2 linked regions of the Microscilla marina ATCC 23134 genome follow. The protein of the gene in region 1 interacts with the protein of each later gene in a pairwise test. Links are inferred from orthologs where the notes say so. Each region holds a gene or a part of one and is shown in the gene's direction. Other genes may lie near its edges.

The links.
Region 2: the proteins of M23134_RS36540 (region 1) and dnaE interact in binary tests that used the Escherichia coli proteins (3 or more experiments, as listed by UniProt). The link is inferred for Microscilla marina ATCC 23134 from one-to-one orthologs.

Annotation. Positions count from the first base shown.
Region 1 is NZ_AAWS01000096.1:4,216-7,532, forward strand. What follows is about bases 133-3,129. They hold M23134_RS36540 (DNA polymerase III subunit gamma/tau), read left to right. Parts: upstream 133-765; coding sequence 766-2,493; downstream 2,494-3,129. Other genes in these bases: M23134_RS36535 (hypothetical protein), read right to left, coding at 133-607; M23134_RS36545 (hypothetical protein), read right to left, coding at 2,674-3,129. Outside these bases: more of M23134_RS36535, read right to left, coding at 1-132; more of M23134_RS36545, read right to left, coding at 3,130-3,150; M23134_RS36550 (VOC family protein), read left to right, coding at 3,242-3,317. UniProt on the Escherichia coli protein: Part of the beta sliding clamp loading complex, which hydrolyzes ATP to load the beta clamp onto primed DNA to form the DNA replication pre-initiation complex.
Region 2 is NZ_AAWS01000003.1:250,184-255,236, reverse strand. Bases 86-4,818 are described here. They hold dnaE (DNA polymerase III subunit alpha), read left to right. Parts: upstream 86-406; coding sequence 407-4,618; downstream 4,619-4,818. Other genes in these bases: M23134_RS03670 (hypothetical protein), read left to right, coding at 86-87. Also shown: more of M23134_RS03670, read left to right, coding at 1-85; M23134_RS03660 (DUF4291 family protein), read left to right, coding at 4,872-5,053. UniProt on the Escherichia coli protein: DNA polymerase III is a complex, multichain enzyme responsible for most of the replicative synthesis in bacteria. This DNA polymerase also exhibits 3' to 5' exonuclease activity. The alpha chain is the DNA polymerase catalytic subunit.

The DNA of each region.
Region 1 (3,317 bases):
TATTTACCTTTAGGTCTAAGCTTGCTTCGTTATACAGTTGGGTAGACAGATGAAGCATTTGCCAGTGGTAGCATTTATAGCGATTTATATATTTCGCAAAGTGTTCTTCGTCTGTTTGATGTCTCAAGTCTACGTGAAGGGTTATACGAGTATCGACAGCAGTTTCTTCGTGTAATATGATCATCAGAGGAACGATAATGTCTTGGAAATAATCGGCTAATAGCTTGCTGTGAAGTTGGGTAATGTATGTATGGGTCCTGAAAATGACAAACATGACCAAAAATGAAGGGAACATAGACCAAAGGCTTAAGTTATGGAAGACGAAAATGAAAACCATTGGTCCTACAAAAAAGATGAGTAAACCCAAAGGGATGCCTACAATAGTTGTCCAAAAACTAAAATTACTTAGTTTTACACTCAAGGTTTGGTTATACAAAAGAATACCTTGAAATAAGTCGAGCCATTCTTGCGATGTTTTACTTCCGTGAATTTGTTGGGTGTTTACAACCTTCGCCTGCTCAGAGGTGAGCTGGGCAAGCACTTGTTTATAGTGAGGATATTTTACCCCATGAGTACGAGGTTTTTGGGTTGTAAGTAGACTATTCATACTGTTGGGTTTAGTGGGTGGTTGAATCAAATATACGAATGCTCACACATTTTTTTTGGGAAAAACTCCCAATATTTTTAACCCAATTCACTGGGGCGTTCAAGTAAACTTGCTATTTTTGCCACCCGTTTTTTCGAGAAAATTGTTAAATTGCATTTATGGAGAACTTTGTAGTATCGGCTCGTAAATATCGCCCTGCCACATTTGATACAGTTGTTGGTCAATCACACATTACCACTACGCTCAAAAATGCAATTAAGAGCAACCAACTAGCTCAAGCCTTTTTGTTTTGTGGTCCTCGTGGGGTAGGCAAAACCACCTGTGCGCGTATCCTTGCCAAAACTATCAACTGTTTGACTCCTACCGAAGATTTTGAAGCCTGTGGTACCTGTGAGTCTTGCGTGAGTTTTCAGAACCAAGGTTCGATGAATGTATATGAGTTAGATGCTGCCTCTAGCAACAGTGTTGACGATATTCGTAACTTGGTAGATCAGGTGCGCTATCCACCCCAAAGCGGCAAACGCAAGGTATACATCATAGATGAAGTGCACATGTTGTCTAACTCGGCGTTCAATGCTTTTCTGAAAACTCTGGAAGAACCTCCCGAATATGTGATTTTTATCCTTGCTACTACCGAAAAGCACAAAATTATCCCTACTATTTTATCTCGTTGTCAAATCTTTGATTTTAAACGCATTGAGGTAAAAGATATGAGTGGGCATTTGGCAAATATTGCCCAAAAAGAAGAAATTGAAGCGGAACAGGATGCGCTTGACCTAATTGCTCAAAAGGCAGATGGGGGGCTGCGTGATGCTTTATCTTTGTTTGACCTGATCACAACCTTTTCGGCAGATCGACACATTACTTACCAAAGTGTAGTAAAAAATCTGCATATACTCGATCATGATTATTATTTTAAAATAACAGATGCTTTATTGGCGCAGGATATGCCCCTGGTACTCTTGTACTTTGACGAAATTCTCAGAAAGGGTTTCGACGGTCATATTTTTATTGCGGGTTTGGGCGCGCATTTACGCAATGTCATGATGTGCAAAGATCCTGCAACTGTAAAACTGCTTGAGGTCTCTGAGAAGGTAAAACAACGTTTTGCTGAACAAGCCCAAAATGCCTCTGCATCGTTTTTACTATCTGCCTTGAACCTTGCCAATGACTGTGATTTGCACTATAAAAGCAGTAAAAATCCCAGGTTTTTTGTAGAATTGGTGCTGATGAAAATGGCCAACCTAAACAGAGTCATTGATTGGGCGCAAAACCCCGTAGAGATTGCAGGACAGCCCCCCGCTGATCCTGAAAAAAAAAAGCCTGAAACCAACGTAGCCGAGCAAAATAACAGCCATCAACAGCAGCAAGCCCCACCTCCGGCAAAAATGTCGCTGGAATATACCAAAAAGGAGAATCCCAAAACCCCCGTCATCCCTAATAAGCCTGATGTTACCCTAAAAGTAGATACAAGTAATGGGAGTGTACAAGCATCTGACAATACGCCTTTTACTAAGAAAGAATTGCTGCTTGCACTCAATGACTTTAAGGGCATTTTAAGAAACTTTCCGCAAGATGGGGAGAAGGCTAGAAAAGCCGCTGAATATTTGTCGGCAGGCGACATTTCTATAGAAAATGGGCACGAAATCACCCTCACTTTTAGTGACGAAGCGCAGGAGAAAGTGGTCGCAGCGTATTTGGAGAAGGTACAAAAAAACCTGCGTAATAAACTGAATAACCAGGCTTTAACCCTTAGTTCTAAGTATGTATATGTAGAGAAAAAGAAAAAGATATATACTCCTTACGACAAATTTCAGTATTTGAAAGAAAAACACACCAAATTGAACGATTTAAGTGCACGCTTTGGGCTAGAAGTAGATCTCTAAGGAATGGTGAGAAAATAAATTACCGATTTCGGGGTAGAGATTTTATTCTGAGACGAGGCACTTTTTGCGGGCGTAGCCATAGCTACGGCCAAAAAAAGTAACGAAGTATCAGGATGAAAGATTACTCCCAAACTGAAAAGTTATTTTTTTTCCATTCCTAAACAAGTTCCTTATATTATTTTATACCTTGTCGGCTTGCTCAAAGCGGTCATTGCCATTTACTTGAAACTCAACCTCAACACTGTCTTTGTGTGTATAGTCAAAAAATGCCACTACATGATGCTCTGTAATGATTGCCAGCTGTTTGTCGCGACAATAACGCCTCAAAAAACGCCAGCCTATGTTCATTGTGTGTAGTAGTTCCACAAATTCGTGAAAATTGTCAAGTTGGTCTAACCAATGCTTTTGTTGTTGGTATTCCAGAAAAAAGAAGTGGTTATGGGGGGTAACCGTGAAGTGACTTACCTCGTGAAAAACAAAACATATTTCAAGTGCTCCACCAAAAGCATAAAAATAAAACATATCGGTATATTGAGAGTCTGTATACAATTTTTTACCCAATACTTTCTTGTCAAATTTTTGGTAAACCAAGTATTCAGTGTCTCCTGTTTTTAAACCTTTGAGCTTGCCTGTTTTTAAAAAATCATAAATATTCATTGATTGAGTTTTTGGTTAAATCTGTCGAGTTTAATAACTAAATTGCCTAAGAATTGAGTTGTATAAATCTCACAATTAAACGATATAAAAAATGCAAATCAAAACTTTGACGCCTAACCTGATGGTAAACAATGTAGCAGAAACCATCATGTATTATAATAGTATCC
Region 2 (5,053 bases), on another replicon or contig:
GCTCAACACCCTGACTATCAAACATTTTTACTTGAATTTTTCACTTTAATGTTAAATCACCAGGCTATAGAAATGAAGCCAACCTGATTGCATTGTATATGACAAAACTTTATACTTCATCCAGCTACAGCCTCAATACCAGGGTTTTATCAACATATCCTTCTTTTACTATACCTGCCTAATGTGGGTAATCAGCTATCCACTTTAGCCAAAAAAAATGCCTCTGACGAAAGAAAAAGCAAAGAGGAGAGTACTCACAACGCAAGATGTAATCTTTATCAACATACCCTATTGAAGCCTTTCAAATCCCTCTTTTTTTTCGTAATTTAGAAGCTGCCTTAAAGTTAAGATTTCAACATGAGCGCCCTTAGGGGCTTAACTCATTGACTATAAAAAGACTCGCTGCATGTATTTAATTTTTGATACGGAAACTACCGGGCTTCCAAAAGATTTTAATGCGCCACACACCGATGTGGACAACTGGCCAAGGTTGGTACAAATTGCCTGGCAGTTGCACGACTACAATGGTAAGCTTGTCAGTGCCGAAAATATGATTGTAAAGCCTGAAGGTTTTACGATTCCTTTCAACGCTGAAAAGGTGCACGGTATTTCTACCGAAATTGCTTTGGAAGAGGGCTTGCCGCTGAATGAAGTGCTCGAAAAATTTGCGGTTGACATTGCCCGTTCCGAACTCATCATTGGTCATAACATTGGCTTTGATGTAAACATCATGGGAGCTGAGTATGTGCGGACTACTGTAGATAGTAAGCTTCACGAAGTACCGACTTATGACACCAAAAGCGAAGAAACCGCTGAGTATGTAGGCATTCAGGGGGGACGAGGCGGTAAATTTAAATGGCCTACCCTTACCGAACTTCACACCAAGCTTTTTAGTGAAAGCTTTGACGATGCCCACGATGCAGCATATGATGTGTTGGCAACTGCCCGTTGTTATTTTGGCTTGATCTCAATAGGTATTGCTCCACCCCTGGGCGACCTGGAAGCAGATGCTGTGGTGTATGAGCCTCCAGTGCTCGATGCTGCCAACTTTGAGAAACGTAAAAAGAAAAAAGGGATTAAAATCCCGGAGATATTTAAGGGAAAAGTAGATAAATTTATCCCTTTTTCTCACCTGCATGTACACTCTCAGTTTTCTATTTTGCAAAGTACAGCCAGCGTAGGCGGTTTGATCAAGTTTGCTAAAGAACACGGCATGCCTGCCATTGCTTTTACTGACCATGGCAACATGCACGCGGCTTTTAAGGCTGTAGGCGAAGGCGCCAAAAATGATGTAAAGGTGATTATTGGCTGTGAGTTTTATGTGGCTCAAGAGCGTACTAAGACTAAATTTACCAAGAGCGATCGCGACCGAAGATTTAACCAAGTATTGCTTGCCAAAGACCAGGAGGCTTACCACCGCCTCGCCAAACTAAGCTCTTTAGGCTATATAGAGGGTTATTATGCTGGTTTTCCACGGATTGGCAAAGACCTGATAGAAGAATATCACGAGGGCTTGATTGCCTTGACGGGTAACTTACAAGGCGAGATTCCTGATTTGATATTGAACCAGGGCGAGCACGAAGCAGAAGAGGCGTTTAAGTGGTGGCATAACTTGTTTGGCGATGATTTTTATGTGGAGATTATGCGCCACGGACAAGAAGAGGAAGAACGGGTAAATGAGGTGTTGCTTAAATTTGCGGCAAAATATGGGGTAAAACCCATTGCTACCAATAATGTGTATTACATTGGTGATGAAGATGCCGATGCCCACGACTCGCTGCTTTGTGTAAAGGGAGCTGACAAGAAAAGTACGCCCAAAATGTTTACGCCTGATATAAAGCGGCGTAACCTGCGTTATGGAATGCCCAATGAGGAGTATTACATGAAAACGCCGGAAGAAATGAACGAGTTGTTTTCTGACATTCCTATTGCTCTGGAAACCACTCAGGAAATTGTAGATAAATGCTCGCCTATCAAACTCAAGCGAGACATACTGATGCCTGTATATGAAATGCCGTCTGAGTTTGCTACTCAGGATGATTACTTGCGTCACTTGACCTACGAAGGAGCCACCAAACGGTATGGAGAGATTACAGAAGAAATAAGAGAGCGCCTTGACCATGAACTTAACATCATCAAATCGATGGGGTTTCCGGGGTACTTTCTCATTGTGCAAGACTTTATCAATGCCGCTCGCGACATGGGAGTTTTTGTAGGTCCCGGACGGGGTTCGGCAGCGGGTTCGGCAGTCGCGTTTTGTATTGGTATTACCAATATTGATCCTATCAAGTATAACCTGCTTTTTGAGCGTTTCCTCAATCCGGAAAGGGTAAGTATGCCTGATGTGGATATTGATTTTGATGACGAAGGGCGACAAGATGCCATTAATTATGTAATTGATAAATATGGTAAAAACCAGGTAGCCCAAATCATTACCTATGGTACTATGGCGGCTAAAATGGCCATCAAGGATGTAGCACGAGTGCTGGAGCTGCCTATTCCCGACTCAAACAAACTTGCCAAGTATGTGCCTGACAAACCGGGAACCAAGCTCAAAGACGCCTTTGCCGAAGTGCAAGAACTAAAAGATGTATTGGCAAGGCCTGAAGGCGATTTAGAAAATCAAGTGTTGCGCCAAGCCAAGATTTTGGAAGGGTCGGTCAGAGGTACAGGTATTCACGCTGCAGGGGTAATTATTGCTCCTGATGATTTGCTTAAATATATTCCGGTATGTACCTCTAAGGATGCCGACTTGCTGGTAACTCAGTTTGACGGTAAGGTGATTGAAGATGCCGGAATGCTGAAGATGGACTTTTTGGGGCTTAAGACCCTGACCGTGATCAAGGATGCCCTGCGAATGATTAAGAAAAACTATGACATTGACATAGACATGGACAAGATTCCATTGGATGATCAGGCTACTCTTGAGCTTTACCAAAACGGCGAAACCGTAGGAACATTCCAGTTTGAGTCGGAAGGAATGCGGATGTACCTAAAGCAGCTCAAACCTACCAACATTGAAGACCTGATTGCAATGAACGCCCTTTATCGCCCTGGTCCATTGCAGTTTATCCCCAACTTTATCAACCGTAAACACGGAACTGAAGAAGTTGAATACCCACACGATTTGCTGGAGCCTATCCTCAACAATACTTATGGGATTATGGTATACCAGGAGCAAATTATGCAGACTGCCCAGATTTTGGGAGGCTATAGCCTGGGGGGTGCCGATTTGCTACGCCGGGCAATGGGTAAAAAGAAGCTTGAGGAAATGGACCGCCAAGAGGTCATTTTCATGAAGGGAGCCAAAGAAATTCATGGGATTCCTGAAGAGAAGTCGAGGAAGGTTTTTGAGGTAATGAAAGAGTTTGCCAAGTATGGTTTTAACCGTTCGCACTCGGCAGCTTATTCGGTGGTGGCTTACCAAACGGCTTACCTCAAAGCTAATTACCCTTCTGAATACATGGCATCGGTGCTTACGCACAACATGAATAACATTGATAAGGTTACTTTCTTTATTGATGAAACCAAAAACATGGGGCTGCAAATACTGGGACCTGATGTAAACGAAAGTGAACAGAGCTTTACGGTAAACCCAGTAGGGCAAATTCGTTTTGGTTTGGGCGCAGTAAAAGGCACTGGCGACGCTGCCGTAGAAAATATCATAGAGGAGCGCAAAAAGAACGGTCCTTTTAAGGATATGTTTGATTTTGCCCGTAGGGTAAATCTGCGAACGGTTAACAAAAAATCTTTTGAGTGTTTTGCTCAGGCAGGGGCCTTCGACAATTTGGGCAAACTACACCGGGCGCAGTTTTTTGCTGCTATGCCCAATGATACGGCTACTTTTTTGGAACGCATCATCAAATTTGGCAATGCTTATCAAAAAGAGATAGAAAATGCCAAAACCTCTTTGTTTGGGGCAAGCGGGGCGGTCACTATAGCCCAGCCCAAGGTGCCTTATACCGAGCCCTGGAGCCAATTGGAAAAGCTGAACCGTGAAAAAGAAGTGGTAGGTTTTTATATGTCGGGGCACCCACTAGACCGATACCGTGCCGGAATGAAAAAATTTGGTGCGGTAGCCCTTGATAAAATAGAGTCTTTTCAGCACCAGGAAGTGACTGTAGCCTGTATTGTGACCAAAAAAGAATTAAGGCAAACCAAAAATGGCAAACCTTTCACCTCTTTTAGTATAGAAGATTACAGCACGTCGATGGATTTGGCTTTGTTTGGCGAAAGCCACGAAACATTAAGCGATCTGATTGAGGTAAATCAACTGATACTGCTCACGGGTAAAGTACAAAAGCGGTATGGTTCAGAAGATCGCTATGAGCTGCGCACCTCGCAGATAAAACCCCTCGAAGAGATGCAAGAGAAGATGTGTCGGGGGTTAGTTATTCAGGTAGACATTGCCAAGCTAAACGATGAGCTCATGGAAAAAATGGAAAAGGTAGCCCAAGAGAATACGGGTGAACACGAGCTTAAGATTTGGGTGTATGACTTGCAGGAACAACCTACTATGATGGTAGAGCTCAACTCACAGAAATACAAGGTACAGGCAGATGAACGATTGCAACAAAAGTTTGAATCGCTCGAACTGGCTTGCAAAATGGTGTATTAATATAGTTTCACAAGCTATTTATAAATATACAATACTCCGTAGTGATTTTAATCAAAGTTGGTTGCTGGTGATCAGTTATTGATGAATTTAAAAACTATTTAATGGGGTGTTTAGGCGTAAAACCGAAACGCTTTTAAAAATAAAGTGAGTACGCAATTTGAATATAAAGTACTGGTTTACAGCATTTAACAAGGTAAACATTTATTCGAATCAGCTATGGACTATCGACTAAATACTATGGACTATTGAATATATGCAAAAACAAATTTATGCTGCTTACGACGACGAAGGTTTGTTTGTGTATCAGGCATTTAAACCTAAAGTAGTGGCCACTGCTGCGGCTAAAGGTACTTTTGGGACTGGTTTTAATACCAATCGCCTTACCTGGATCAAGCCTTCGTTTGCGTGGGTATTGCAGCGCACCAAGTATGCTAC